DNA from 4 places in the Streptomyces sp. NPDC005962 genome. Region 1 is predicted to be linked to each of the others. Evidence: riboswitches for the same ligand, from Rfam matches in the RefSeq annotation. Region 1 holds a riboswitch; each other region holds the start of a gene.
What was found. Region 1 has a riboswitch for thiamine pyrophosphate ahead of thiC (phosphomethylpyrimidine synthase ThiC). Riboswitches for the same ligand answer to the same signal wherever they lie in the genome.

Region 1 (7,446 bases):
GCACCACCAGCACATCGGACGGCACCCGGTCCAGGAACCGCTCCAGCTCCGCCCGGCGCACCACGGTGCTGGTCGGATTGTTGGGGTTACAGACGAAAATCAGCCGGGTGCGGTCGGTGATCGCATCCGCCATCGCGTCCAGGTCGTGGACCTCCGCGTCGGTCAGCGGGACCCGCACCGAGGTCGCGCCCGCGATCTGAGTGATGATCGGATATCCCTCGAAGGACCGCCAGGCGTAGATCACCTCGTCGCCCGGCCCGGCCGTCGACTGGACGATCTGCTGGGCCAGGCCGATCGAGCCGGTCCCGGTGGCCAGGTGCTCCAGCGGTACGTCGAAGCGGCTCGCCAGCTCGGCGATCAGCGCGGTGCAGGCGAGGTCGGGGTAGCGGTTGAAGGACGCGGCCGCGTTCGCGACCGTCTCCAGCACCCCGGCCAGCGGCGGATACGGATTCTCGTTGGAGGACAGCTTGAAGGACCGCGGTCCGTCCCCGGCGGCCGGCTTACCGGGCTTGTACGTCGGAATCCCGTCCAGCGCGGCGCGCAGCTTGGGGTTCTTCTCACTCACCGGCAGTCCTCCTCGACCCGTCCCTTCGGCTCCGTGCGCAGGCTTCGCACACGGCAATACCGCACACCTTATGAGGATTACCCGCCCCGCGTACCCGCCGGGGCGCCCGCGTACCGGGCGGGGGCGCCCGCGTATCCGCCGGGGGGAGCGCTCCGCGCTTTCGCGCGCGCCGGTGGCGAGCGCCGTGGCGCGCATCCCTCGTGCAGGTGAGTTGAGACCTCTTCGAGACATCGAGCAATCGCCAGGCGTGGATATGCCAGAGGCGACCAGACCCCTCCCCGACACCCCAACTGGCTTCACTTCCAAGGGAATTGGGCGGAGCACTCATGCAGAAACGTGCCTTCCGAATACCGATGGCGGAATCGCGCAGACCGGGCACTCGGGCCCTACTATCGGCTGGCCATGACAGCAGCAGGGAAGCACCAGGTGAGCCGGTCGGCCGGCCGCCGGTTAGGCAGGGCGGGCATCCGGGATGTAGCCGCCGCCGCCGGGGTCTCGATCACGACCGTCTCCGACGCGCTCAACGGCAAGGGACGGCTCCCGGATGCCACCCGCCGCCACGTCCGCGAGGTCGCCGAGCGGCTGGGCTATCGCCCGTCCGCCGCGGCTCGTACCCTCCGTACCGGCAAGTCCGGCCTCCTCGGCCTGACCGTGACCACGTACGGGGATGAACCTTTCACCTTCACCGAGTTCGCCTACTTCGCCGAGATGGCACGGGCCGCGACCTCCGCCGCGCTGGCCCGCGGCTACGCCCTGGTCATCCTCCCGGCCACCTCCCGCCACGACGTGTGGTCCAACGTCGCGCTCGACGGCACCATCGTGGTCGACCCGTCCGACCACGATCCGGTGGTCGCCGAACTGCTCCGCCAGGGCCTCCCCGTGGTCAGCGACGGCCGCCCGGCCGGGACGCTCCCGGTGACCGCCTGGGTCGACAACGACCACGAGGCGGCCGTGCTCGGCCTCCTGGACCACCTCGCCGAGGCCGGCGCCCGCCGCATCGGACTGCTCACCGGTACCACCACCGACACCTACACCCGGCTGTCGACCGAGGCGTATCTGCACTGGTGCGAGCGGGTGGGCCAGGACCCCGTCTACGAGGCGTACCCGGCCCACGACCCCTGTGCCGGGGCCGTCGCCGCCGACCGGCTGCTCGCCCGGCCGGACCGCCCCGACGCGGTCTACGGGCTCTTCGACCCCAACGGCACGGATCTGCTCGCCGCCGCGCGCCGCTACGGGCTGCGCGTCCCGGAGGATCTGCTGCTGGTCTGCTGCAGTGAATCCACGGTCTACCGCACCACCGAACCGCCCATCACGACGCTTTCGCTCAAACCGCGCCGGATCGGCACCGCCGTCGTGCAACTGCTCATCGACGCCATCGAGGGGCTCGACAGCGACCGCCCAGTCGAGCAGGTGATACCCACCGAACTGATCGTGCGGACCTCGTCCCAGAGGCGTCCGCCGCGTACGACGGTCAGCCCGCCGCGCAGCCGCGCCGGAGGATGATCGAGGATGATCTGAGAGCGACTCAAAAATGACCGGAGGAGAACCCGACGCCCATGGGCTTCCCCTACCGGGCCAATCCGGGATAAAAGACCGTCCAAGCGGGACCGAGTACCGATTGACGGCACCCTGGTGCGTCACAAGCCCTCACGGTCATTCCTATGATGGGCGGACGACACCGTGGACCGCCGTCGACCAGGCAAGGTCCACAAGGTGGCACGGCGGCGCGATGGTGGAGGGGTCGATGACTCAGGGGGCCGGTCTGGAAGCCACGGCAGGGACCATGGCGGCACCTCCGCCCGTGCCCGCGTACGGGGCGTCCACGCCGCCCGGTCCGGTGCCTCCGGAACCCGCGCCCGCCCCGATGCCCGACGGGTACACACCGACCGAGAAGTTGCCGGTCATCGGCCCGGGGCACACCATCGCGGACACCCGGCTGGTGCCTCCGCAGGACCGGCCGACGATCGCGCTCGCCTCGGTGACCGACCCCGAGGCCGACCCGGAGGACGACGGCGAGGGCCCGGGCCCGCTGTTCGTCGTGGGCGACGTCCACGGCTATTACGACGAGCTGCGCGAGGCGCTCGCCGCCCAGGGTCTGATCGACGACAAGGGCAGCTGGGCCGCCGGGAAAGCGCGGCTGTGGTTCCTCGGCGACTTCACCGACCGCGGCCCGGACGGCATCGGCGTCATCGACCTGGTGATGCAGCTCTCCGCCGAGGCCGCGGCCGCGGGCGGCTACTGCAAGGCGCTGATGGGCAATCACGAACTGCTCCTCATCGGCGCCAAGCGGTTCGGCGACACCCCCGTCCATTCCGGGGCCGGTACCGCCTCCTTCCAGGCCGCCTGGCTGCTCAACGGCGGCCAGCGCACCGACATGGAGCGGCTGGAGGACCATCACCTCCAGTGGATGTCCCGGCTGGACGCGATGGCCAAGGCGGACGGGCATCTGCTCGTGCACTCCGACACCACCGCCTATCTGGACTACGGCGACTCGATCGAGGCGGTCAACGACACCGTCACCGAGACGCTGCAGCGCAGTGACGCCGACGAGTGCTGGGACCTGTTCCGCAAATTCACCAAGCGCTTCGCCTTCCGCGACGAAGACGCCGGACCGATGGCCGTGCGCGAATTGCTCGGCGCCTACGGCGGGGAGCGCATCGTCCACGGGCACAGCCCGATCCCGTATCTGCTGGGCGAAGTCGGCTCGGAGGACGGCGAGGACGATGGCCCGCCCGCGGTCGACGGCCCGCACCTCTACGCGGACAATCTCGCGGTCGCGATGGACGGCGGCGTCACCATGGCCGGAAAACTGCTGGTCGTACAACTGCCGCTCGACAGCTGAGGGTGAGGCGGACGCACACGGGAAGAGCCGGACGGCACCACCGGGGCTGAGCAAATCACGAAACTTGCTGTCACCTCGCGCCGGATCGGCTCTACCATCGGTTTATCCGTCGCAGGCTCTCCTCCGTTTCCGCCCGACTGCCGGTGAAAGCCGGACACGAAGGCCCTACGGAGTATCGGGGGATGCACCATGAAAAGCGCTCCGCACCTGTTCGCCGAGGACCGCCCGGAGTTCGAGCGAGTTCTCGACGAGGTGCTGCGTACCGCGGACCGCCAACCGGATCTGAAGGGCATAGGACAGCGGCTCACCGCCGAGCAGCTGCGCACCATGGCGCTCAGCGCCTCGGCCGCCATCACCGCGTGCGCGGCCGCCGAATACCAGGATTACGTCGTCGCCCGCACCAGACTGCGGGAGCCCGCCCCGCCCCTCCCCATGACCGGGGACCCGCGGGACGACGACGAGCACGCGCACTCCGCCGGGTTCGGGGGCACCCTCCTGGACGCCTCAGGAGCCGGGCTGGTCCCCATGCTCGCCGTCCTGGCCCCGGTCCTGGCCGGGACCGCCGCGATCATCTTCCTGCTCGTCGGCTATGTACTGCACGTCCTGGACCCCTCGCCGTCCATCGCCCAGCCGATGATCACCGCGGGCTGGTTCTTCGCCGCGCTCACCGCCGCGGGCATCCTCCTCGCCGGCGTCGGCCTCCTCATCACCGCGCTGCGCAACGGCTCCAGCGCGATCCGCGGCGAGGCCCTGGCCGAGCAGCTGGAAGAGGTGGACCGGGCCAGAGAGGCCTGGCGCCTGGCCCTGCTGGAGCGGGGCGTGCTGCCCTTCCTCCACGAGGCCCTGGCCAACCCCTCGGCCCCCGCCCCATGGGCCCCGACGGCCTACGTCCCCGGCCGCTCCGAAGCGGCGGGCCGCACCCCCCACCTCGGCTACAGCCGCCCGGGCTTCAGCACCGACGACGAGGCCCCCAGAGCCCGCCCCCGCTACACCAGCCCGGACTACACCAGCCCCGAATACGGCGGCCCGGAAAACCAGCCGGACTAGCCGGTGGTGGCCCGACGATGATCGCGCCGCCGGGCTCCCGGAAACGTGTTTCGGGGAGCCCGGCGGCCGTAGACCGTGAGCCGTGGCTCAGTCCGCGAGGGGGAGGTAGACGCGGTTGCCCGCGGCCGCGAACTCGCGGGACTTCTCTGCCATTCCGGCCTCCGCTTCCGCCTCGTCCATCGCGGCGCCGTGCTCGCGCCGGATGTCGTGGCTGATCTTCATGGAGCAGAACTTGGGCCCGCACATGGAGCAGAAGTGCGCCGTCTTGGCCGGTTCCGCCGGGAGCGTCTCGTCGTGGAAGGAGCGCGCCGTGTCCGGGTCGAGGGCCAGGTTGAACTGGTCCTCCCACCGGAACTCGAAGCGGGCGTCGGAGAGCGCGTCGTCCCAGGCCTGGGCGTCGGGGTGGCCCTTGGCCAGGTCGGCGGCGTGGGCGGCGATCTTGTAGGTGATCACGCCGGTCTTCACGTCGTCACGGTCCGGCAGCCCCAGGTGCTCCTTGGGGGTGACGTAGCAGAGCATCGCCGTGCCCCACCAGGCGATCATCGCGGCGCCGATGCCTGAGGTGATGTGGTCGTAGGCGGGCGCGATATCCGTGGTGAGGGGGCCCAGGGTGTAGAAGGGGGCCTCCTCGCAGATCTCCTGCTGGAGGTCGACGTTCTCCTTGATCTTGTGCATCGGGACATGGCCCGGGCCCTCGATCATCGTCTGGACGCCGTGCTCCTTGGCGATCCGGTTGAGTTCGCCGAGCGTGCGCAGCTCCGCGAACTGCGCCTCGTCGTTGGCGTCGGCGATCGATCCGGGGCGCAGTCCGTCACCGAGCGAGTAGGTGACGTCGTACGCCGCGAGGATCTCGCACAGCTCCTCGAAGTGGGTGTAGAGGAAGGACTCCTGATGGTGGGCCAGGCACCAGGCGGCCATGATCGAACCGCCCCGGGAGACGATGCCGGTCTTGCGGCGGGCGGTCAGGGGGACGTACGGCAGCCGTACGCCCGCGTGGACCGTCATGTAGTCGACGCCCTGCTCGGCCTGTTCGATGATGGTGTCCTTGTAGACCTCCCAGGACAGCTCCTCGGCCTTGCCGTCGACCTTCTCCAGCGCCTGGTAGAGCGGCACGGTGCCGATGGGCACCGGAGAGTTGCGCAGCAGCCACTCGCGGGTGGTGTGGATGTTGCGTCCGGTCGAGAGGTCCATGACCGTGTCGGCGCCCCAGTGGGTCGCCCAGGTCATCTTGTCGACCTCTTCCTCGATGGACGAGGTGACGGCGGAGTTGCCGATGTTGGCGTTGACCTTCACCAGGAACCGCTTGCCGATGATCATCGGCTCGATCTCCGGGTGGTTGACGTTGACGGGCAGCACGGCCCGCCCCGCCGCGATCTCCTCGCGGACCACCTCGGGGGAGACGTTCTCGCGGAGCGCCACGTACTCCATCTCCGCCGTGACCTCGCCCCGGCGGGCGTAGCTGAGTTGGGTGACGGCGGCGCCGTCGCGGGCCCGGCGGGGCTGGCGCGGCCGTCCGGGGAAGACCGCGTCGAGGTTGCGCAGGCCGTCGCGGGGCGCGGTGGGTTTGAGCCCGTCGTCCTCGGGACGGGCCGGACGGCCGGAGTACTCCTCGGTGTCGTCGCGGGAGATGATCCAGTTCTGCCGCAGTGGCGCGAGGCCACGGCGGACGTCGGTTTCGATGTGGGGGTCGGTGTACGGGCCGGACGTGTCGTACAGCGTCACGTCCTGGCCATTGGTGAGGTGCACGCGGCGAACCGGGACCTGGAGGTCAGGGCGGGAACCCGTGACATATCCCTTGTGCCAGCCGAAATCGGCAGCGTTTTCGCGCATGTGTGCATCCTGCTGAGTCATGAGACCCACTCCCTACGCCGGCATTACCCGGTAACAGGTTCAGCGGTCGGCGCAGCTCTCTGGCGTCAGCGCCCTCTCAGCCCGGTGCTCCGAGCTCCCGCGATTGCAAAGGTGCCCCTACGCTAACGGTTTCCCGGCATCCCTGAACAGGGGGCCATCCACTCTTGCGATGATGCGACGGTGACCGCGACACAGCAGGACCACCCGCCCGAGCAGTCCCACCCGTCCGGCCAGGCCCACAGCCAGGCCCACGGACACGGCCACAGCCACGCCCACTCCCACGGCCCGGCCGCACCCGTCTCCGCACGCCTCCGCAAGGTCATCGCGGCGGTGCTCATCCCCTTCGCCGTCGCCGTCGTCGCCGGGCTGATCGCGCTGTGGCCGGGCGGCCCCGAACACACCACGCAGGGCCGCAGCGGGCTCGGCTTCGACCAGGAGACGGTCTCCGGGCGGGTGGTGAAGGTCGAGGAGGTCAACTGCGCCGACGTCAACGCGCAGCCGCAGGCACCCACCGAACCGGGTCAGCAGGGCGGCTCCGCCCCGAACCCCGGCGGCGGAACCGGGGGCGGAACCGAGGGCGGCTCCGGCGGCGGGAAGACCGTCTGCGAGAGGGCCACCATCGAGGTCACCTCGGGCAAGGACAAGGGCCGTACGTTCCCCGAGATCGTCCAGCCGAACGCCTCACGGCAGTTCAGCGCCGGGCAGGAGCTGAAGCTGTCGTACGCGCCCAAGGCGCCCAAGAACCTCCAGTACTCGGTCTCGGACATCAACCGCTCGTTCCCGATGGCGCTGCTCGCCGGGCTGTTCGCGCTCGTGGTCGTGGCCGTCGGGCGGCTGCGCGGGGTCTTCGCGCTGGTGGCGCTGGCCATCAGCTTCGGGGTGCTGACGCTGTTCATCCTCCCGGCGATACTCCAGGGTTCGAATCCGCTGGTGGTCGCGGTCGTCGGGGGCAGCGCGATCATGCTGCTGGCGCTCTATATGTGCCACGGGCTGAGCGCCCGGACGTCGGTCGCGGTGGTCGGCACCCTGGTCTCGCTGCTGCTGATCGGCGTGCTCGGCTCGCTGTTCATCGGCTGGGCGTCGCTGACCGGCAACACCGACGACCAGACCGGTCTGGTGCACGGCCTCTATCCCGATATCG
Region 2 (7,446 bases), on a different contig from region 1:
CGATCGCCGTCGCCGAGCGGGGTCGCGGGCCACTGGCCGCGCGGGACGACCGTCTCGTTGACGGCCGCGGCGACGCCCGAGGGCGCCTGGGTGAAGGTCGCGACGACCCCGTCGAGGGTGATGCCGTCGGGCAGCTCGCGGGGCTCACCGTTCACGGTGACGGTCAGGGTGCCGGTCATGCGGTGTGCTCCTGTACTGCTGCTGTGGTGATAGGCGGGTTCGCCGCGAAGCGCCGCGGGGAGAAGGGCCGCGCCTCGGGCGGGAGTTCGCCGCCGGTCAGCGCCTCGGCCATGGCATCGCCGGTGACCGGGGTGAGCAGGACGCCGTTGCGGTAGTGGCCGGTGGCCAGCTGGAGGCCCGGCAGCGCGGTCGGGCCGAGCAGGGGCGCGTTGTCGGGGGAGCCGGGGCGCAGCCCGGCGAGGGTCTCGACGAGCGGCAGTTCGGTGATGCCGGGCACCAGCTCGTGCGCGTCGCGCAGCAGCTCGTACACCCCGCCCGCGGTGACCGTGGTGTCCCAGCCCAGCTCCTCCGTGGTCGCGCCGACGACCAGCTCGCCGTTCTCGCGCGGGACGAGGTAGACGTGCCCGCCGCGCACCACGGCCCGCACGGTCCGGGACAGGAAGGGCGCGTACGGGCCGGGCACCGACAGCCGCAGTACCTGGCCCTTGACGGGACGTATGGGCGGCAGGACCTCCTCGGGGACGCCCGGGAGCCGTCCGCTGAGGCTGCCCGCGGCCAGCACGGTCTGCCCGGCGGCCAGCCGGGTGCCCGTACCGTCGGCCAGCTCGGCCCCGGTGGCCCGGTCGCCGCCGCCGTTCAGCAGCAGCCGCTCCGCGCGGACGCGGTGGAGGACCACCCCGGCGCGCTCGCACGCCGCCAGCAGCGCGGCCGCCAGCCGCCGCGGGTCGACCTGGTGGTCGCCGTCGACGCGCAGGCCCCCGCGCACGCCCGGCGCGAGCATCGGCTCCAGGCGCCTGCATTCGCGCCCGGTCAGCCACTGTGCGTCCAGACCGAGCCGCAGCTGGAAGGCGTGCAGCTCGCGCAGATGGGCGCGGTCGTCCGCGTCGAGCGCCACCGAGAGCGTGCCGCAGGTACGGAAGGCCAGGTCATGGCCGCTCGCCTGCTCCAGCTCCGCCACGAACGACGGATAGCGGCGCGCCGAGGCCAGATTCAGCCCGAGCAGGGTCTGCTCGCCGTAGTGCAGCTCGGTGACGGCCGCCAGCATCCCCGCCGCGACCTGCGCGGCCCCGCCGCCGGGCGCCGGGTCGACAACGGCGGTGCGCAGGCCCCGCTGGGCCGCCCGCCAGGCCGTGACCAGGCCGATGATGCCGCCGCCGATGACGAGGACGTCGTACGGTGCGGGGCTGCTCCGGGATGATTCGTCTTGCGTGTGCATGGGCTGGTCGCCCCCTCCCTTCGCCGGCATGACCCGGATCAGGTTCGTACGGTCGGAGGCCGCGCCAGCCTCCCTCTCAGCCCGGTGCGCCCGGGCTCCCGCGAGTGCTTTGTCCCGCCACCCTAGTACGCGTCCCGAATCGGCCGGAAGGGAGCGCCCCGGGCGGGCCCGCGCGGAGCCCCATGCCACGGGCCGTTGCCACGGGCCGTTCGGCCCGCCGGGCTGTGCCCGAGATCTCGTCGTGCGCTCTCCGGTCCGCCCCACCTGCCGCAATACAGTGATCGTGTGAGCGATGAGACGACGAAGACGATGGCGTCCTCGGCGGGTGGCGGCGGACAGCGGGTGGTGATCGTCGGCGCGGGTATGGCGGGGGTACAGACCGCCGTCGCGCTGCGCGAGCAGGGCTGGACCGGGGAGGTCCTGCTGCTGGGCGCCGAGCCCCATCAGCCGTACGACCGGCCGCCGCTGTCCAAGGCCGTGCTGCTCGGCAAGGCCGAAGGGTCCGCGTTCGACGTGGACTTCGACGCGCTCGGCATCGAGCTGCGGCTCGGCGTCGCCGTGACCGGGCTGGACCCGGCCGGGCAGACGGTCGGCACCGGGTCCGGCCCGATCCCGTACGACGTCCTGGTGATCGCCACCGGCGCCGAGCCGATCGCCCTGCCCGGCAGCGAGGGCGTCCCCGGCGTCCACCTCCTGCGCACCCTGGACGACGCCGAACGGCTGCGCCCGGTGCTCGCCCGGCAGCACGAGATCGTGGTGGTCGGGGCGGGCTGGATCGGCGCGGAGTTCGCGACGGCGGCCCGCGAGGCGGGCTGCGCGGTGACGGTCGTCGAGGCCGCGGACCGGCCGCTGGCGGGCGCCCTCCCGGCGGAGGTCGCCGCCCATATGACCGGCTGGTACGCGGACTACGGCGCCACCCTGGTCACCGGCGCCCCGGTGACCGCCGTGGACCGGACCGGGCTGCAGCTCGGCGACGGCACCCGGCTGCGGGCCGGTGCGGTGGTCGTCGGCATCGGCGCCCGGCCCGCGACCGGCTGGCTGGCCGGTTCCGGCGTCGAACTCGCCGAGGACCGGTCCGTCGCCGCCGACGAGGGGCTGCGCACCTCGGCGCCCGATGTGTACGCCGTCGGCGACTGCGCGTCCTTCCCCTCCGCCCGCTACGGGGCACGGCTGCTGGTGCACCACTGGGACAACGCGCTCCAGGGGCCGCGGACGGTCGCCGCCAATGTGCTCGGCAGCCGGACCGCGCACTTCCCCGGCCAGGTCTACGACCCGGTGCCCTACTTCTGGTCCGAGCAGTTCGGGCGGTTCGTGCAGTACGCCGGACACCACTCGGACGCCGACGAACTGGTCTGGCGGGGCGACCCGGACGGCGCCGCCTGGTCGGTGTGCTGGCTGCGGGACGGGGCCCTGGTCGCCCTGCTGGCCGTCGGCCGTCCGCGCGATCTGGCCCAGGGCCGCAAGCTGATCGAACGCGGCGCCCGGCTGGACCGGACCCGGGCGACCGATCCGTCGGTGCCGCTGAAGGCGGCCGTTCTGTGACGCCCGGAACCCCTCGCCGACCAGGGGCGGGGGGCCCGGCGGGACCGGCGGCCCCCGCACCCGGCGGCCCGCACGGCGGACGCCCGGCTACCCACTGTCAGTCCCAGATGGCAGGCTTGTTCCGTGACCGAGATTGACGCAAAGATCGATGCTCTCGTCCCCGCCTGGCTCACTGTCCCCGACATCGCCGACAGGCTCGGCGTCGAGGTGACGCGCGTGAGGCAGCTGGTCAAGGAGGGCCAGCTGATCGCGGTGCGCCGTGGCGAGAACCGGGCGCTGCACGTGCCCGAGGAATTCATCGGTGAGGGAAAGGTCGTCAAGGGCCTCGCGGGGACCTTGACGCTGCTCCGGGACGACGGCTTCAGCGACGAGGAGATGCTGGAGTGGCTCTTCACCCCTGATCCGAGCCTGCCGGGCACCCCGGCCCAGGCGCTGCGCGAGAATCGCGGCACGGAGGTGAAGCGGCGCGCGCAGGCGCTCGCCGTCTGACCCTGCCGCCCGACGTTTCCCGAACCACCACCTGGCGTACGGGCCGGGTCGGCCGCCGTCCCCGACGGCGGCCCCCGGTCCGTGCGCCGCACTACCCGGGGGGATACTCACCCGATGACCGCACGCGAGCAGCTGGCCGACGCCCGTCTCTATCTGTGCACCGACGCGCGCAAGCGCCAGGGCGACCTGCCGGAGTTCCTGGACGCCGTGCTGGCGGCCGGGGTGGACATCGTCCAACTGCGGGAGAAGGGCATGGAGGCCGCCGAGGAGCTGGACCACCTCGCCGTCTTCGCCGACGCCTGCCGCCGCCACGGCAAGCTGCTCGCCGTCAACGACCGGGCGGACGTCGCCCACGCCGCCGGTGCCGGTGTGCTCCACCTGGGCCAGGGCGACCTGCCGGTCCCGGCGGCGCGCGCCATCATCGGCGACGGCCCGCTGATCGGGCGCTCCACGCACGCGGAGGCCGAGGTGGACGCGGCGCTCGCCGAGCCCGGCGTGGACTACTTCTGCACCGGTCCCTGCTGGCCCACCCCCACCAAGCCGGGCCGCCACGCCCCCGGCCTCTCCCTGGTCCGTCACGCGGCCGCCCGGAATCCGGCCCGGCCCTGGTTCGCGATCGGCGGCATCGACGCGTCGAACCTGGACGAGGTCCTGGAGGCGGGAGCGCGCCGGGTCGTCGTGGTGCGGGCCATCACCGAGGCCACGGACCCGGCGGCGGCCACGGAGGCCCTGGCGAAGCGCGTCCGGGCAGCGGTCCAGGGGTGATCGGGCAGCCGTCCAGGGGTGACCGGGCAGCGGTCCAGGGGTGACCGGGCCGAGCCCGGGGTGATCATCCCGTCCGTATTGCGGACAGGAGCCCGGCAAAACCCCCATAACCACGTTGCCGGGTGGGCGCCGACCACCCGGCTGGCTAACCTTCCCGTATGGCCCTAGGCACCGCTTCCACCAGGACCGATCGAGCCCTTACTGTGCGTGATCTGCTCGCTTCGGGCGAGCAGTCGTATTCCTTTGAATTCTTCGCCCCCAAAACGGACAAGGGCGAGCACACACTGTGGAACGCCATCCGACGGCTGGAGGCCGTCTCACCGACCTTCGTCTCCGTGACGTACGGCGCCGGCGGCTCCTCCCGCGAGGGCACCGTCCGTGCCACCGAGCGCATCGCGACCGACACCACGCTCACCCCCGTCGCCCACCTGACCGCGGTCAACCACTCCCACGCCGACCTGCGCAACATCATCGGCCAGTACGCCGACGCCGGGATTCGGAACATGCTCGCCCTGCGCGGCGACCCGCCCGGTGACCCGATGGGGGACTGGCACAAGTGCCCCGACGGCATCACCTACGCCGCCGAGCTGGTCCGCCTGATCAAGGAATCGGGAGACTTCTGCGTCGGCGTCGCCGCGTTCCCCGAAATGCATCCGCGCTCGACGGACTGGGACACCGACATCCGTCACTTCGTCGACAAGTGCCGCGCGGGCGCCGACTTCGCGATCACGCAGATGTTCTTCTATCCGGAGGACTATTTGCGGCTGCGCGACCGGGTCGCGGCCTCGGGGTGTACGACGCCGATCATCCCTGAAATCATGCCGGTCACGAACGTCAGGCAGATCGAGCGGTTCGCGCAGCTCAGCAACGCGGCCTTCCCGCCGGAGCTGGCCGAACGCATCCTGGCGGTCAAGGACGACGCGGCGGCTGTACGCTCGATCGGGATCGACTACGCCACAGAGCTGTGCGCGCGGTTGATGGCCGAGGAGATCCCCGGGCTTCACTTCATTACCCTGAACCACTCCACGGCGACGCTGGAAATCTACAAGAATCTGGGACTGCACCAGCGGTCCTGATACGGCGGCCGAGGGGCAGCCGCACTGAGAGGGGCGGGCATGGGCTGGACGGTCCTCTACATCGCTTTCGGCGTCGTGGCGCTGTGGCTGTTGGGAGAGGTACTGCTGCAGTACAAGGCGCGGCTGCGCTGGCGGCTGCTGGCCTTCGTCGGCTTCCTGGGCGTGGTCGTCGGGGTGCTGATCCCCGCCGTGGTGGTGATCGCGATCGGCGCGATCACCTTCGCGGTCGGCCAGACCTATGTCACGCTCTCCTTCCGCCAGGGATTCGAGAAGGGCTGGGCCCTGGAAGGCCTTCCCGGGCTGCCGGGGCTGGGCCGCGGCCGCGAGCGCGGCCCGGAACCGGACGGTCCGGAGCCCGAGCCGATGCTCCAGGTCTCGGATCTGGAGGACGTCCCGGTCTCCCGGCCCGAGCCGCCCACCTACCGGCCGGAGCCGCTGCCGGACGACACCAGCGAGTACGGCGTCTACGAGGAGCCGTCCCCGTTCGCCCCCGCCGCCGGCGGCTACGCGGACCCGAACGCGGACTTCAGCGCGTACGAGACGTACGCCGGGTACGGCACGCAGGACGGCCAGGGCGTTCCGGGTGACCAGGGCATGCCGGGGGGGCAGGGCATGCCGGGCATGCCGGGCTACGGTGACGTGGGTTACGGCCAGGGCCAGGACGTGTACGCGGACGCCGGGCAGTACGGCTACCAGGACTCGGCGTACGCGGGCTACCAGCAGGACCCGTACGCCGGGGCCTACGACCAGCAGGCCTACGCGCAGCAGGACCCCTACGCGCAGCAGGACCCTTATGCGCAGCAGGACCCCTACGCGCAGCAGCAGTACGCCGACCCGTACGCGGGCTACCAGCAGGACCCGTACGCCGCCGGGGCGTACGGCGGCGACCACTACGCGGCGGACGCCTCGTACGGCTCCCAGCAGCAGTACGCCCCGGGCGCCGACGCGATGGAGCCGGGCGGGCCCTGGGTCCCGCAGCAGCGCGAGGGCGACAACCAGCCCGGCCAGCAGGACCAGCCCCCGTACCCCTACCAGCAGCAGGGCTTCCAGCAGGGATACGACGAGCAGTACCGCTTCTGACGCTTTCCGGCGCGCTTTCCGGCGCGCTTTCGACGAGGGCCGGGACCGGCGCGGTTTATTGTGAGCCGCGCCAGTCCCGGCCTTCGACGATCAGGCCCGCCACCAGCGCACCCGACATTCCGGCATGGGCCAGTCCGCCGCCCGGGTGGGACCAGCCGCCCGCCAGATGGAGGCCCGGGAGCCGGGTGAGGTTGGCGGGGTGCAGATACCGGCCCTCGGCACCGGCCAGCGCCGGGCCCGGCACGGAGCCGCCCGCGACCCCGGTGTCCGCGGCGATGTCGCGGGGGGTGCGGACCGCGCGCCAGATGATCCGGTCCCGCAGCCCCGGTATGGTCGCCCCGGCGGCCGTGATCAGCCGCTCCGCGGCCTCCTCGGCGGTCTCCCGGTCGGCCCAGTCGACCGGTCCGTGCGGGGCGACGACCGCGCTGAGGGTGACGGCCTCGTGGCCGTCGCCGGGGCGGATCTCGGGGTCGTCCGGGCGCAGGACGGTCACCGTGGGGCGGGGGGTGAGCGCGCTGAGGCCGCCGCCGTCGCCCACTTCGCCGAAGACGGCGGTCAGCTCGGCCTCGCGGTCCGGGGTGTGCACCACGGTCCGGTGCACGGCGTCGTCGGGGCGGCCGCCCCGCAGCGCCAGGAAGACCGTGAGACGGCTGGGCGGACCGCTGCCGGGCCCCGGCCCGGGCGTGACGTCCTCGCCCTCCCGCCACGGCTCCTGGCCGCCGAGCAGGGCGGGCAGCAGCGCCGGGGCGACGCCCGCGACCACCGCGTCCGCCTCGGCGACCGTGCCGTCGGCCAGCTCGACCCCTGCGGCCCGGCCGTCCTTCTCGACGATGCCGGTGACCTCCGTCTCGAAGCGGAATTCAACCTTCCGCTTGCCGCAGCGCTCGTACAGCGCGTCGGCGAGCGCCCGCATCCCGCCGCCGACGTACCAGGTGCCGAAGGTCTGCTCCAGATAGGGCAGCACGGTGGCGCTCGCGGGGGCGGCGCGCGGGTCCAGGCCGTGCGCCAGCGCATGGCTCTCCAGCAGGGCGGCGGCCCGAGGATCGGCCAGCTCACGCCGCGCCACTCCGGCCAGGGTGGGCGCCTGAGGACGGCCAT
Region 3 (7,446 bases), on a different contig from region 1:
GCCCGAGGTGCCCTGGCCCACGATCGTCTTGTCCGAGGCGACCTTGATCTCCTTGCCCTTGGGGTCCATCGTGATCGCCGCGGCCACCACGATGACGTACGGTTCGGCGGCCGTCGCGTACTTCTCCAGGTCGGCCAGGGTCCGCACCGTCACGGTCTTGCCGTCACGGCCTCCGTATGTCCCGTTCTGGCCGAGCGCGTCGACCGACGCGAATCCGTCGGCGACGCCATCGGCCCAGGCCGCGGCCGCCGGGCTGGTATCCGCCGGGCTCGTGTCCGCCGGGGAGCCGGGTCCCTGGGGAGCGAGACCGACCGTCAGGGCCACTGCCAGCGGCACCCCCCACATCACCGCACCCGATCCGCGCCCGCCATGTCCTCGTATGCGCCGCCACTGGGCCGCCATGACCACACCACTCCTCAGCTCGGTGGAACCGTCCATGCGACAGTCGCCACCCTGCGGGCAATGGTTGCCGGGGCACCGCGCCGGGTTCACCCCCGGGCGCGGCGGGGAGCTCCCATCGCGGACAGCGGCGCCGAGTGCAGCGGCGTCGTGCGCCAGCGCGCGGTGAACGTCCGGTCGGCCCGCGAGCAGATCACGTCGAGGTGGTGCGGGGTCTCCAGGAACGCGAGGTCCGCCACGAAGGTGTCCGGATCGGTCCAGCCGCCGTTCGCCGCAGTCGGGACCCGCCCGTCCGTACCCTCCTCGACGGTCCATCCCGGGGCGCCGAGCCGCACATCGAGCCGGGACGCGCCCTCCGTGAGGGAGAGCGTCCACCCGCCGTCGCCGTCGGCGGCGACCGTCACCTCCCGCAGCCGGGACTGGTCCGCGCAGGTGCCGCCCGCCGGGGTGAAGGTCAGGGCCCCGGACTCGGCGGGTGAGGTGAACTTCTCATGCGTCGGCGGCAGTTGGAGGCCGTCGAGCCGCCGCCGCAGGGCCGCGTCGTCGTCCCCGCGGCCGCCGAGGGGCGCGGGGCCGAACGCCGGGAGCAGATGCCGCCATACGAGGTCCAGCACCGCCTGCATGTCCTCGGTGTCCGCGGTCATGGCGACCACCGCGTCGTGTTCGGGCAGCACCAGGCAGAACTGCCCGTAGGCCCCGTCGCCCCGGTAGCCGTGGCGGGACCGCCAGAACTGGAACCCGTATCCCTGCTGCCAGTCGGACACCGCGCCCTCCGGGGTGCCGTCGGCGTTGGAGATGTGCGCCCGGGTCGCCTCGGCCACCCAGGAGGCGGGCAGCAGTTGGCGGCCCTCCCAGACCCCGTCTCCGAGGTAGAGCAGGCCCAGCTTGGCGAGGGCGTCCGTGGTGGCGTACATGCCGCTGAACCCGAGGTCGCGGCCGGGCGGACGCTGGAGCCAGGCCGTCTCGCCGATGCCCAGCGGGTCGAACAGCCGGGGCCGCAGATAGTCGGTGAGCGACTGCCCGGTCACGCGCTGGACGATCGCGGCGAGGCTGTACGTGGCGGGCTGGTTGTAGGCGAAGACGGACCCCGGGTCGCGGTCGGGCGGGGTCAGCAGGAACCCGCGTACGGGCTCGGCCGGGTCGCGGGTGAACGCCTGCTCCCGGGTCTCGGTCAGATGCCCGCTGGCCATGGACGCGACGTGCCGGACGAGCATGGCCCGGCTGCGGGGGTCGGTGATGTCGCCGTCGAACTCGGGGAAGTAGGAGATCACCGGGTCGTCGAGGCTCAGCAGCCCTTCGGCCACCGCGAATCCGGCCGCCGTGGCGGTGAAGCTCTTGCTGATCGAGTAGAGCAGATGCGGCCGGTCCGGGGTGTATGGCGCCCACCAGCCGGAGGCGACCACATGCCCATGGCGCACGATCATCAGGCTGTGCGGCTCGATACCGGGCGCCGCCTCCAGCGCGTCGAGGAACGCGCCGACGCCTCGCGCGTCCACTCCCTTCGCGGCAGGGGTGCTCCCGGGCAGGGGTCGGGCACTGCGAGCACTCATCGCGCGTCATCCTCCGTATGCGGTGGTCGTGCACGGCCGGTGGTGCTGCGATCATCGATGAAAGGAGCCGCACCGCGCCAGAGCGCGATACGGCTCCCCCGGGACAGCGCGACGGGTGGCGCTCAGACCGGCGGGGCCGTGGGTGCCGCGTCCGCGGCCCCCGTCCTGAGGTGGGCGACGCCCGAGCGCACCGCCCAGCCGAACACGCCGAGCGCGAGGGCGCCCACCGCGACCGTGTCGTACGGCGCCGGCAGACGGCCGGAGCCGCCGAAGGACCCGAGCCACGACAGCAGGGTCAGCGCGGCCAGGTGAAAGACCAGCCAGGCGCCGTGCCGCAGCTCAGCCAGGGCGGGGAGGCCTTCGGCGCCGCGCCGCTGGAGCAGGAACAGCGGAACCCCGACCAGGACCAGGGGCAGCGCGAGCCGCAGGTCGTCCCAGCCGGACCAGAACACGAACTCGCTGGCCACGACGAAGCTGAGGGGGGCGATCCAGCGCACCCCCGGCACCTGCCCGTCCGCCCGGGGCACTCCCCGCTCCCGGTCGTGGGCCCGGAACACCGCGACGGCCACCGCCGAGGCCGTGTAGACGAGCAGATACATGACGCCCATCACGCTCACGATGTCCTGCCAGCCGCCGAACGGCAGCATGAAGACGACGATGACCGCCAGGTTGAACAGCAGCGCCCGGTGGGCCACGCCGGAGCCGGGGTCGATGCGCATGAAGAAGCGGGGCAGCAGGCCGTTCTTGGCCAGGGCGTAGGTGTGCCGGGCGTTGATCGCCACCCCGACGTAGGCGGAGCCGCCCGGGGAGATCACGGCGTCCGCGTACAGCAGCGTGGCCAGCCAGTGCAGATTGAGGATGAGGGCGAGCTGGCCGAACGGGGACTCGAAGTTGACCCCGTGCCAGCCGTTGCCCAGCGCCGATTCCGGCACCGTGTACAGGAACGCCAGCTGGAGCCCGAGGTAGACCAGCACGGCGAGGCCGATCCCGGTGAGCACCGCGGCCGGTACGGAACGGCGCGGATTGCGGGCCTCGCCGGAGAAGTCCAGCGGGGCCTGGAACCCGTTGACGGAGTACACGATGCCACCGCCGGCGAGGGCGGTGAGGCAGGCCGCGTAGCCGTACGGTGCGAAACCGCCGTGTTCGGTCAGGCGCCCGGAGTGGGTGCCGGACAGGAACAGCGCGATGACGGTGACGACGGGGACGACGACCTTGAACACCGACACCAGGTTGTTGAGCCGGGCGAATATCCGCACCGCGAACCAGTTGAGCGCGGTGAGCACGACGCTCAGCACGACGGCCACGCCCAGACCCGGGAGGGTGAGCCTGCCGCCGTCGTAGATCCCCGGCAGATAGTGCGCGGCGTACTGCATGATCGCGCTGATTTCGGCGGCCGTACCGCCCACGGACAGCACGACGGACCAGCCGACCATCGTGCCGACCAGCCGCCCGCTCGCGTACAGCGGCCACCGCACGGTGCCGCCGCCTTCCGGGCGGGTGGCGCCCAACTCCACCATGACCAGGGCGATCAGGGCGCACAGCGCGCCCGCCGCGATCCAGGACAGCAGCGCGGCGGGTCCGGCGGTCTGGGCCGCGTACAGGGCCGCGAACAGCCAGCCGGAGCCGAGGATGTTGGAGAAACCGATCGCCGTCAGGCCCCAGAAACCGAGGTCCTTGCGGAGTCTGCGTTCCTCGGCGAGCACCGCCGGGGCGGCGATGGACTCCACCGGCTGGTTCTGCGGCACGTGGCACGTCTCCTCGGGGTGGTGCGGAAGGTACGAGAGCCCAGGGTGCCACGCATACCCCGGGACTCGGTTTCCGGATGCCGCCTGACGTGCGCGTACAGGGCGAAACGGCCTCAGCGGCCGGTGCGGCGGCGCATCCTGAGCGGGGCGTAGACGAGGAGCGCCGCGAGGAAGGCGGCGTAGTAGGCGAGGTCGGCACCGTGCAGCACGGCGGCCACCGGGCCCGTGTACAGGCTGGTGTCCATGAACGGCACCGCGGCGGCGAAGGCGGCGCCGAACGCCAGGAGCGCCGGCCACCACGGCTGCGGGCGGGCGCTCTCGGCGGCCAGGTCGACGGGCGCGCCGCCACGTTCCCGGGCGCGGGCGAACCAGTCGACGGCCACGACCGCGACGAAGCCGGGAATCCAGTAGCCCACGAACAGCAGCACGTTCTGGAAGCGGGCGGTGGTGTCGGCGGCGTGCATCCACAGCACCAGCGGGAAGCCGAGCACGGCGGCGAGCGCCGCGGCGAGCGGGCGGGGGATGCGGACACCGGCGGTCTGGAGGGCCAGCGAGCCGCTGTAGTCGTTCATGGCGTTGCTGCACAGCGCGGCGAGCGCCACGGCCAGCAGCCCGAACGCGCCGAGCACCCCGCCGCCCAGCGCCGTCTCGACGCCGCGGGCGGTCTGGTCGGTGAAGATGGAGGCCCCCCACAGCCCGAGCGCCTGGACCGCCACGAAGGACACGGTGACCCCGAGCAGAGTGCACCAGAACATGCGGGTACGGGAGGTGGCGCGGGGCAGATAGCGGCTGAAGTCGCTGGCGTACGGCGCCCACGAGATCGCCAGGCTCAGGGCGATCGTGCTGGTCAGGACGAAGGCGCCGATACGGTCGGGCCCGTGCGCGGACCCGGTGGTGGCGGGGTGGACACCGTCGAGCAGCTTGACGGCCAGGATGGCGAAGGCGGCGGCGAGGACGAACGTCATCAGCTTCTGCATCCGGTGGACGGCCTCGTAGCCCAGCACCCCGAGCGCCCCCTGCCCGGCCATCATCAGCAGCACACCCAGCCAGAACGGCAGCCCGCACAGCCGGGCCAGCGCGTCACCGCCGAAGAGGCCGATGAGCGCGTCCCAGGCGATCGACGACAGCCACTGCAGAACACCGGGCACCGCCACGCCCCGGCCGAACGCCAGCCGTGCCAGGGGCAGCTGCCCGGCCCCGGTCAGACTGCCCCAGGTGCCCAGATACGCGGTGGGTACGGCGCCGATGAGGGTGCCCAGCACGACGGCGGCCAGCGCGGTGGCGAAGTCCAGGCCGAGGCCGATGCCGATGGTGCCCGTGAACACACCGGTCATGGTCAGGTTCGGGGCGAACCACACGGTGAACAGGCGCCCCGGGCCGCCGTAGCGGTGGCTTTCCGGAACCGGCGCGATACCGCGCGCCTCGACGCGCAGATCGCCGGGCGCGGCGGGCATCCGCCCGTCGAAGACGGATTCCGCGCCGGTGATGGCCGGGTCGGTGGCAGCATGCGGCAATGGCATCGATGACATCCCTCCGCCAGTGCTAACTGGTTCAGGTTCGACGGGTGTGATCTCAGCCCCCGTGTGGGGGCACCCCGTGTCCGGTGGAGCGCCCCCAGGCTAACCCCTCGCCCCGGCGACCCGGTCCCGGGGGCGGCCCGTCGCCGGGAGCGCGTCCAGGAACAGCGCCCCCGCCAGCACCGCGGCGCTGCCGCGCGGCGCGACACCGGTCCCGCGCAGCTCGGCGTCGAGAGTGGCGAGGGCGGCCGCGCCCTGGGCGGACGTGGCGCCGCCCGCCTCCAGCACACCGCGGGCGCCGTCCTGCACCCGCCGGAGCGCGGGCGGCCCCGCCTGGTACAGCGGTCCGGTGTCCTGGAGGGTGCTCATCACGGTGAGCAGCGCGTCGAGGCGGGCCTGGGTCTCGGTGGCCCCCGCCGCACGGGTCCGGGACAGGACGTCCAGGGCGCGGCGCACATGCGGGAAGGCGGCCCGCGCCTCGCCACGCGCACCCGCCGCCCCGTAGGTGGCGGAGACCTGCGAGCCCGCCGACGGCCTGCGCGGGGCGCCGCGGTCGGCGTGGGACGCGAGCTGCCGGGCGGTGGCGGTCAGCTCAAAGGGGGCGGCGCCGGGTTCCAGGGCGGCGGCCGCCACCAGCAGCCCCAGTACCCACAGCGCCCCATAGTGGAGACGGCCGGTGGCCGGACCGCCACCGGCGCGGTCACCGGCCGGGTCGCCACCGGCCCGCGCCATGGTCCACTCGGCGCAGCGGCCGATGGCGCCCAGCTCCTCACGGAGCGCACGCGTCGGCTCGCCGGGGCGGCGTGCGGCGGCGGCCATGGCCGCGAAGCCGGGCGCCAGCGCCTTGGCCGACCAGCGCAGCGCGAGCAGATCGGTGCCGGTGGCGCGGGCCTGCAGATCGCGGGTGTCCGCGAGGCCCGGTTTGGGGGTCAGCTCCGCCTGGGAGATCAGGGCTCGTACGGCGGTCTGCGCCAGGGCCTCGTCCGTGGAACGCGTCGTGGGCATGCCCGGAGGGTAGGGGGCGAACCTTTCCCGGACCTGGGCCGTTCCTGTGACCCCGCTGTGGGGCCCGTCCCGCCCGGGCACGCACTGTGCGTGTCCGGGCGGCCGCGGTGTCCCGCCCTCAGTGTGATTCGCGGGCGACGAACGAGCCGCGGGTGCCGGTGAGGAAGTCCAGTCCGGCACCGAGGTCGGCCTGTTCGACGTGGTCGCGGTAGATCTGCTCCCATCCGCCGGTGGCCGGTGGCGCGGCGGCGGACACCGGTTGCCGTGCGGCGAGTTCGTCGTCCGGTACGTCCAGCCTCAAGCGCCGCCGCTCGACGTCCAGCTCTATCCAGTCGCCGGAGCGCACCAGCCCCAGCGGGCCGCCCGCCGCCGACTCGGGCGCGATGTGCAGGACGACGGTGCCGAAGGCGGTTCCGCTCATGCGGGCGTCGCTGATCCGCACCATGTCCCGCACCCCGGCCCGCAGCAGCGCGGGCGGCAGCGGCATGTTCCCCACCTCGGGCATGCCGGGGTAGCCGCGCGGTCCGCAGCCGCGCAGGACGAGCACATCGGAGGCGTCGACGTCCAGGTCCGGGTCGTCGATCCGGGTCCGGAAGTCCTCGATCCCGTCGAACACCAGGGCGCGGCCCCGGTGGCGCAGCAGCTCCGGTGTCGCGGCGGCGGGCTTGATGACGGCTCCGTCGGGACAGAGGTTGCCGCGGAGCACGGCGAGCCCGGCGTGCCGGGCGATCGGCTCCTTCGCGGTGCGGATGACGGTGAGGTCGGTGCTGGTCAGGCCGGAGAGCTGCGCGGTGAGGGAGCGGCCGGAGACGGTGACGGCCGGTTCCAGCTGGTCCCTGATCTCCCCGAGGACGGCGTCCAGGCCACCGGCGCGGTGGAAGTCCTCCATGAGGTGGGAGCCCGCGGGCTGCACATCGGCGAGCAGGGGGACGCCCCGGCCCGCGCGGTCGATGTCGTCCAGGCCGAAGTCCGCCCCGACCCGGCGGGCGAGGGCCAGCAGATGGACGACCGCGTTGGTGGAACCGCCGATGGCGGCCACCGCGCGCACCGCGTTCCGCAGCGCCTGCGCGGTCAGGACCGCGCTGGGCCGCAGGTCCTCGCGCACCATGTCGACGACGCGGTTGCCCGCGGCGTGGGACAGCTCCAGCAGTCGGCTGTCGGGGGCCGGGAGCCCCGCGTTGCCGGGCAGGGTCATGCCCAGCGCCTCGGCGGCGCAGGCCATGGTGGACG
Region 4 (7,446 bases), on a different contig from region 1:
CACGGCACCGCTGCCGGACGCGGCGCTGAAGGAGGCGCTGGAACTCCTCGCCCGGGAGCCCTCGTTCCGCCCCTCGGTCGGGACCTGGGCCGGGGCCGCGTTCGCGGTGCGGGAGCGGTGGCCGGACGGCGGTGCGTCGGTCGGGATACCGACCTGGTTCTACGGGCACGAGCCGCCGAACGCCTTCGCCTCGCACATCGCCAAGTACTTCGCCAACGCGACCCGCGAGGACGGGCTGCTGGCCCGCTCGAACGCGGGCGTCGTCTTCCTGCCCGGCGCCGCCGGAACCCTTCAGGAGATCTTCGACAACGCCACGCCGAACTACTACGAGTCGCGCGGTGAGCCGACCCCGATGGTGCTCGTCGACCGCGACCACTGGACGCGCCGCCTCCCGGCCTGGCCGCTGCTCGAAGCGCTCGCGGAGGGACGGTCGATGAAGGCCCGTATCGCGCTGGTGGACTCGGTGGACGAGGCCCCGGACGCGCTGGCCTCCCTGACGGGCTGAACGTCCCCGCCGGGGCAGCGGGCTACGCCGACCCGAGCACCACCACGTCCGCCGCGTCGAACGCCGCCCCGACCCGGTCCCCCGCCTCCGGGGCGTCCCGCAGCGCGCAGGACGCCTCCAGGCGGGGGCCGTCGGACGGCTGGAGGATGAGCGCCACATGGTCGCCGCGGAAGGTACGGGCCGCGACCGTGCAGGGCAGCCCGTCCGCGGGGGCCGTGAGCCGCACCCCGCCCGGCCGGACCAGCAGCCGCACCGGGCCCGTCCGGGAGCCGGGCGGCACCGGCAGCTTGCCCCACACGGTGTCGGCGACATCGCCGTGGACGGCCGCCTCGACCACGTTGTCGAAGCCGAGGAAGCGGGCGACGAACTCGTTCGCGGGGTGCTGCCACACCTCCAGCGGGGTGCCGGACTGCGCGATCCGCCCGTCGTCCATGACCACGACCCGGTCGGCCAGCGCGAAGGCCTCGCCCTGGTCGTGGGTGACGGCGAGGACCGTGGTGCCCAGCCCGGCGAACAGCTCCCGCAACTCGACGACGAGGCGCTCCCGCAGCCCGCGGTCGAGCTGGCCCAGCGGCTCGTCCAGCATCAGCAGCCGCGGCCGCGGCGCCAGCGCGCGGGCGAGCGCCACGCGCTGCTGCTCACCGCCGGACAGCGAGTCGACCGGCCGCCGCTGCGCACCGGGCAGCCCGACCAGCTCCAGCAGTTCGGCGACCCGGCGGTCCGCCTCCGCGCGCCCGGTGCCCCGCATCCGCAGCCCGAAGGCGACGTTGCCGCCCACGTCGCGCTGCGGGAAGAGCTGGTGGTCCTGGAACATCAGCCCGACCCCGCGCCGGTGGGTGGGTACGCCGCTCTGGTCGCGGCCCGCGAGCCACACCCGGCCGGAGGCGGCGCGCTGGAGCCCGGCCACCACCCGCAGCAGGGTGGACTTGCCGCTGCCGCTGGGGCCCAGCACACAGACCGTCTCGTGCTCGGCGACGTCCAGGTCGACGGCGTCGAGCGCGTCGTGGCGGCCGTACCTGACCGTCACCTCGTCCAGTCGCAGCAGCGTCATCGGACTCCCCCCATGTCAGAACTCCCCCGAGCGGTCGGTGCGGATGCGCTCCAGGGCCAGCAGGGAGCAGGCGCACACCAGCATCAAAATCGTGCTCAGGGCCATCGCCTGCCCGTAGTTGAGCTGTCCGGCGCGGCCCAGGAAGCGCGCGACGGCCACCGGGAGGGTGGGCAGGTCGGGGCGGGCGATGAACACCGTGGCCCCGAACTCGCCGAGCGACACGGCGAACGCGAAGCCCGCCGCGACCGCCAGCGCCCGCCCCACCAGCGGCAGGTCCACCTCGCGCCAGGCGCGCAGCGGGGAGGCGCCGAGCACGGCGGCGGCCTCCCGCAGCCGGTGATCCACGGCGCGCAGGACGGGCAGCATCGTGCGCACGACGAACGGCACGCCCACCAGGGCCTGGGCCAGCGGGACGATGACCCAGGAGGCACGCAGGTCCAGCGGGGGTTCGTCGAGCGCGATGAGGAAGCCGAAGCCGACGGTGACGGCCGAGGTGCCCAGCGGCAGCATCAGCAGCGCGTCGAAGCCGCGGACGAGACGCCCGGCCCGGCGGGTGAGCGCGGCGGCGGCGAGACCGCCGACGACGAGGGCGAAGACGGTGGCGACGGCCGCGTATTGGAGGGAGTTCCCGATGGCGTCCACGGGGGCCACGAAGAAGGTGCCGCCGCTCCCGGCGGCGGACTGGAGCGCCCGGTAGTACGTGAACCCGTAGCCGTCCGGTCCGTGGAGCGAGCGCTCCACCAGCACCGCGAGCGGCACCACGATCAGCAGCGCGACGACGGCCAGCACCCCCGCGAGCAGCCCCCACTGCGCCGGTCCCTGGGGGCGGCGCGCGGTCCGGGCGGCGTCGACGAGCCGCAGTGCGCCCTCCCGGCGGCGTACGGTCCAGGCGTGCAGGGCGAGGACGGCCGCGACCGCCGCGAACTGGACGAGGGTGAGCACCGCGGCCGTCGGCAGGTCGAGCAGCTGCGCGGTCTGCCGGTAGATGGCCACCTCCAGGGTCGCGTAGCGCGGGCCGCCGAGGATCTGGATCACCCCGAAGGAGGTGAACGTGAACAGGAAGACCATCAGCGCCGCGGCGGCCACGGCGGGCCCCAGCGCGGGCAGCGTGACCCGGCGCCAGGCCGCGAGGCGGCTCGCGCCGAGCACCCGCGCGGCTTCCTCCTGGCGCGGGTCGAGCTGCGCCCACAGCCCGCCGACGGTGCGGACCACGACCGCGTAGTTGAAGAAGACATGGGCCAGCAGGATCGCCCAGACGCTGGTGTCGAGCCGTATCCCCCACAACTCGTCCAGCAGCCCGCCGCGGCCGAGCAGCCCCAGGAACGCCGATCCGGCGACGACGGTCGGCAGCACGAACGGCACGGTCACCACGGCGCGCAGCAGCCCCTTGCCGGGGAAGGCGAAGCGGGCGAAGACATACGCGCCGGGCAGCGCGACCGCCAGCGTCAGCCCGGTCGACGCGGCCGCCTGCCAGCCGGTGAACCACAGGGTGTGCAGGACGGACGGGTCGCCCAGCACCTCGGGTATCCGCCCGAGGTGCCAGCGGCCGTCGGCGCGCAGCCCGCGGGTGACGATCGCGGCCACCGGATACGCGAAGAAGACGGCGAAGAAGGCGAGCGGCACGGCCATCAGGCCGAACCGCAGGGCGGCGCCGCGCAGCCCGCCGCGTTCGCGGGACTGCGCGGGCGCGGGGCGCTCGGCGGGATCGACAGGCTCCGTGGGCTCTACAGAACGAGCGAGGACCATGCCTTGACCCAGGGCTCACGGTTCTTGGCGATCTTCCGCGGAGGCAGGGTGGCCGGGTCGGGGATCTTGGCCCCGTACCGGGTGAAGACCTCCGGCAGCCTGGCGTCCTCGCGCACCGGGTTGACGTACATGTTCAGCGGTACGTCCTCCTGGAAACGCTTGGTCAGCAGGAAGTCCAGCAGCGCCTTGCCGCCCTTGGTGTTGCCCGCGCCCTTCAGCAGCCCGGCGAACTCCGTCTGCCGGAAGCAGGTACCGGCCGCCACCCCGGTCGGGGCCTTGGCGGGCTTCGACTTGGCGTCCACCACCTCGGCGGGCGGGCTGGAGGCGTACGAGACGACGAGCGGCTTGTCGCCCTTGCCGCCGCCCGCCGAGCCGGAGAAGCGGTCGTAGTACGCCTGCTCCCAGCCGTCGACCACCTCGACGCCGTTGGCCCGCAGCTTCTTCCAGTAGTCGCGCCAGCCGTGGTCGCCGTAGCGGGCGGCGGTGCCGAGCAGGAAGGCCAGGCCGGGGGACGAGGTAGCGGCGTTCTCGGTGACCAGCAGGTTCTTGTACGCGGGCTTGGTCAGATCGGCGAGCGTCTTCGGCGGCGCGAGCTTCTTGCCCTCGAAGTAGGCGCGGTCGTAGTTGACGCAGATGTCGCCGTAGTCGACCGGTGTGACGCGGTGCTTGGCGCTGTCGAGCTGATGCGCGGCCGGGACCTTATCGAGGCCCTTCGCCTCGTACGGCGTGAACAGGTCGTTGTCCAGCGCGCGGGAGAGGAGGGTGTTGTCGACGCCGAAGAACACATCGCCCTGCGGATGGCCCTTGGACAGGATCGCCTGGTTGACGGCCGCCCCCGCGTCACCACCGGCCTGCACCCGCACCTTGTAGCCGGTGGTGCGGGTGAACTCCTTGAGGACCGCTTTGGACGCCGCGAACGAATCGTGCGAGACCAGGGTGACGGTCTTGGAGTCCTTGCCGTCCGCCGCGCCCCCGCCGCAGCCGCTGAGAACACCGGTGCCGAGGGAGCCGACGAGAGCGGCGGTGACGGCACGCCGAAGATGACTGTTCATCGTGAGGCTGACTCCCTACGCCGGTATGACCCGGATCAGGTTGGAGGGTCTGCGGCCGTGCCGCACTCTCAGCGCTGTCGCGCTCCCCTGTCGGAATGTTCAGTTGTCCATCGTTGCGGGATGGTTGTACGACGATGGCGCGAAGGCACCGTATCAGCCGGTGGTCAGCGCTCCGTGGCCGCCAACTGTCCGCACGCCCCGTCGATCTCCTGCCCCCGGGTGTCCCGGACGGTCACCGGCACGCCATGCCGCTCCAGGGCCGCCACGAACGCCCTCTCGTCCTCGGGCCGGGACGCGGTCCACTTGGAGCCGGGCGTCGGGTTGAGCGGGATGAGGTTGACGTGCACCCGGTGGCCCTTGAGCAGCCGCCCGAGCAGATCGGCGCGCCACGCCTGGTCGTTGATGTCCTTGATCAGGGCGTACTCGATGGAGATCCGGCGGCCGGACTTCTCGGCGTACTCCCACGCCGCGTCCAGGACCTCGCGCACCTTCCAGCGGGTGTTGACCGGGACGAGAGTGTCGCGCAGCTCGTCGTCGGGCGCGTGCAGGGAGACCGCGAGGCGGCACTTGAAGCCCTCGTCGGCGAACCGCAGCATCGCCGGGACCAGTCCGACGGTCGAGACGGTGATCCCACGCTGGGACAGCCCGAGGCCGTCCGGCTCGGGGTCCGTGAGACGGCGGATGGCGCCGATGACCCGGTTGTAGTTGGCCAGCGGCTCGCCCATGCCCATGAAGACGATGTTGGACAGCCGGGCCGGGCCACCCGGGATCTCTCCGTCCCTGAGGGCCCGCATGCCGTCGACGATCTGGTGCACGATCTCGGCGGTGGACAGATTGCGGTCCAGACCCGCCTGGCCGGTGGCACAGAACGGGCAGTTCATCCCGCAGCCCGCCTGGGAGCTGATGCACATGGTGACCCGGTCCGGGTAGCGCATCAGCACGGACTCGACGAGCGTGCCGTCGAAGAGCCGCCACAGGGTCTTGCGGGTGGTGTCCTCGTCACAGCTGATGTGCCGCACCACGCTCATCAGATCCGGCAGCAGCTCCGCCGCGAGCTTCTCGCGCGCGGCGGCCGGTATGTCGGTCCACTGCGCGGGGTCGTCGGCGTAGCGGGCGAAGTAGTGACGCGACACCTGACCGGCCCGGAAGGGCTTCTCCCCGAGGGCGGCGACAGCCTCGCGGCGCTCGGCGGGTGTGAGGTCGGCGAGGTGCCGCGGGGGCTTCTTGGCCCCACGCGGCACGGCGAAAGTGAGTTCTCCGGGCTTAGGCATGGCCGTACCAGTGTCGCAGACATGCGGAAGGCCCCGCGCCACGGGCGGCGCGGGGCCTTGGACAGCCTCTGTTACCGGCGTGCGGCTCAGCCGCCGCCCACGAAGATCACCAGCAGCAGCCACGCCACGGGCGCGGTGGGCAGCAGCGAGTCGAGCCGGTCCATGATCCCGCCGTGGCCGGGCAGCAGCTTGCCCATGTCCTTGATGCCGAGGTCACGCTTGATCATGGACTCGCCGAGGTCCCCCAGGGTCGCGCTGACCGCGACGGCGAGGCCGAGCAGCAGCCCCTGCCACCACACGCCGCCCTCGATGAGGTACTGCATGCACAGCGCCCCCGCGACCATCGCGAACGCCACCGCACCCATCAGCCCCTCGCGGGTCTTGCCGGGGCTGATACGGGGCGCGAGCGGATGCTTGCCGAAGCGCCAGCCGACCGCGTACGCGCCGGTGTCGCTCACCACGGTCAGCAACAGGAAGGTCAGCACCCGCTGCGCACCGTCGGGGGCGGCCAGTATGAGCGCCACGAAGGTGGCCAGGAACGGCACGTAGAAGGCGGCGAAGACGCCCGCCGTGACGTCCCTGAGGTAGTTGTCGGGTGGCTCGGTCATCCGCCACACGAGCACGGCGAGCGCCGTGAGCGAGACCGCCACCCAGGCGCCCTGCGCCCCGCGCACATAGCCCGCGACGACCATGGCGACGCCGCCGACGGCGAGCGGCACCAGGGGGACGCGGATGTCCTTCCGCTCGGCCAGCCGGGAGGTCAGCTCCCACAGCCCGACGACCACGGCGACCGCTATGACGCCGATGAACACCGGCTTGTAGATGAAGAGCGAGACGCCGATGATCACGCCCAGCCCGACGCCCACCCCTATCGCGGCCCGCAGATCGCGGCCCGCGCTCTTCTTCTTCGTCCCCTGGCCGCTGCCGCCGTTGCCGGGCGCGCCACCGGTGGCCTCGGGGCCGGGGCCGGGGGGCGTCGGCGGCTGCCCGGCGGGCGGCCGGGGTCCGGGCCGCGGCTCGTGCTCATCGCGGAACAAGGGGCCGCCCGGCCGGGCGGCCCCCCGGTCACGGCCGGCGGCGTCGCCGGGGTCGCCGCCTGCGTGCGGCACGGTGGGCATGGGGCGAGTCTGCGCCGCTTCGGCCACCTCGTGCGCGGGACCCGCCGAAGACGCGGGACCCGCCGAAGAAGGGGGCACCTCCCAGCCGTAGCCGGGGGAGGTGCCCTGATCAGTCGGTCCCCAGAGTCCGGCGCGTGGTGGGGCCCCCCAGGAAGAGTCGTTCATCAGACCTCGAGCAGCTCGGCTTCCTTGTGCTTGAGCAGCTCATCCACCTGCGCGACGTACTTCGCGGTGAGGTCGTCGAGCTCCTTCTCGGCACGGCGGCCCTCGTCCTCGCCGACCTCGCCGTCCTTGATCAGCTTGTCGATCGACTCCTTGGCCTTGCGCCGGATGCTGCGGATCGAGATCTTCGCGTCCTCGCCCTTGGCCTTGGCGACCTTGATGAACTCCTTGCGGCGCTGCTCGGTGAGCTCGGGGAACACCACCCGGATGATGTTGCCGTCGTTGCTGGGGTTGACCCCCAGGTCCGAGTCACGGATCGCCTGCTCGATGTTGCGCAGCGCGCTCTTGTCGAACGGGGTGATCACAGCCATGCGCGGCTCGGGCACCGAAAACGACGCGAGCTGGTTGATCGGCGTCAGCGCACCGTAGTAGTCCGCCACGATCTTGTTGAACATCGCCGGGTGCGCACGCCCGGTGCGAATCGCCGCGAAGTCCTCCTTGGCGACCACAACGGCCTTCTCCATCTTCTCCTCGGCCTCGA

Region 2: linked by a shared signal. The riboswitch ahead of thiO (glycine oxidase ThiO) and the one ahead of thiC (phosphomethylpyrimidine synthase ThiC) in region 1 are both predicted to bind thiamine pyrophosphate.
Region 3: linked by a shared signal. The riboswitch ahead of ABZ370_RS05910 (cytosine permease) and the one ahead of thiC (phosphomethylpyrimidine synthase ThiC) in region 1 are both predicted to bind thiamine pyrophosphate.
Region 4: linked by a shared signal. The riboswitch ahead of ABZ370_RS17050 (thiamine ABC transporter substrate-binding protein) and the one ahead of thiC (phosphomethylpyrimidine synthase ThiC) in region 1 are both predicted to bind thiamine pyrophosphate.

The regions. Positions count from the first base shown of each region.
Region 1 is NZ_JBEXVE010000005.1:44,608-52,053, forward strand. It holds gene hisC (histidinol-phosphate transaminase) at 1-565, opposite strand, end outside; gene ABZ370_RS10470 (LacI family DNA-binding transcriptional regulator) at 968-2,068, shown strand; gene ABZ370_RS10475 (metallophosphoesterase) at 2,295-3,407, shown strand; gene ABZ370_RS10480 (hypothetical protein) at 3,597-4,454, shown strand; gene thiC (phosphomethylpyrimidine synthase ThiC) at 4,542-6,305, opposite strand; TPP riboswitch at 6,298-6,416, opposite strand; gene ABZ370_RS10490 (YibE/F family protein) at 6,486-7,446, shown strand, end outside.
Region 2 is NZ_JBEXVE010000006.1:331,661-339,106, forward strand. It holds gene thiS (sulfur carrier protein ThiS) at 1-179, opposite strand, end outside; gene thiO (glycine oxidase ThiO) at 176-1,396, opposite strand; TPP riboswitch at 1,395-1,508, opposite strand; gene ABZ370_RS13575 (FAD-dependent oxidoreductase) at 1,706-2,938, shown strand; gene ABZ370_RS13580 (Rv2175c family DNA-binding protein) at 3,062-3,427, shown strand; gene thiE (thiamine phosphate synthase) at 3,542-4,192, shown strand; gene metF (methylenetetrahydrofolate reductase [NAD(P)H]) at 4,351-5,268, shown strand; gene ABZ370_RS13595 (hypothetical protein) at 5,308-6,348, shown strand; gene ABZ370_RS13600 (NAD(P)/FAD-dependent oxidoreductase) at 6,404-7,446, opposite strand, start outside.
Region 3 is NZ_JBEXVE010000002.1:534,827-542,272, reverse strand. It holds partial or broken gene ABZ370_RS05925 (pectin esterase) at 1-402, opposite strand, end outside; gene ABZ370_RS05920 (serine hydrolase domain-containing protein) at 489-1,949, opposite strand; gene ABZ370_RS05915 (APC family permease) at 2,072-3,694, opposite strand; gene ABZ370_RS05910 (cytosine permease) at 3,808-5,148, opposite strand; TPP riboswitch at 5,206-5,301, opposite strand; gene ABZ370_RS05905 (triphosphoribosyl-dephospho-CoA synthase) at 5,314-6,216, opposite strand; gene ABZ370_RS05900 (IlvD/Edd family dehydratase) at 6,335-7,446, opposite strand, start outside.
Region 4 is NZ_JBEXVE010000009.1:63,451-70,896, forward strand. It holds gene ABZ370_RS17035 (LOG family protein) at 1-505, shown strand, start outside; gene ABZ370_RS17040 (ABC transporter ATP-binding protein) at 528-1,556, opposite strand; gene ABZ370_RS17045 (iron ABC transporter permease) at 1,572-3,185, opposite strand; gene ABZ370_RS17050 (thiamine ABC transporter substrate-binding protein) at 3,281-4,354, opposite strand; TPP riboswitch at 4,350-4,453, opposite strand; gene rlmN (23S rRNA (adenine(2503)-C(2))-methyltransferase RlmN) at 4,519-5,625, opposite strand; gene ABZ370_RS17060 (phosphatidate cytidylyltransferase) at 5,712-6,908, opposite strand; gene frr (ribosome recycling factor) at 6,908-7,446, opposite strand, start outside.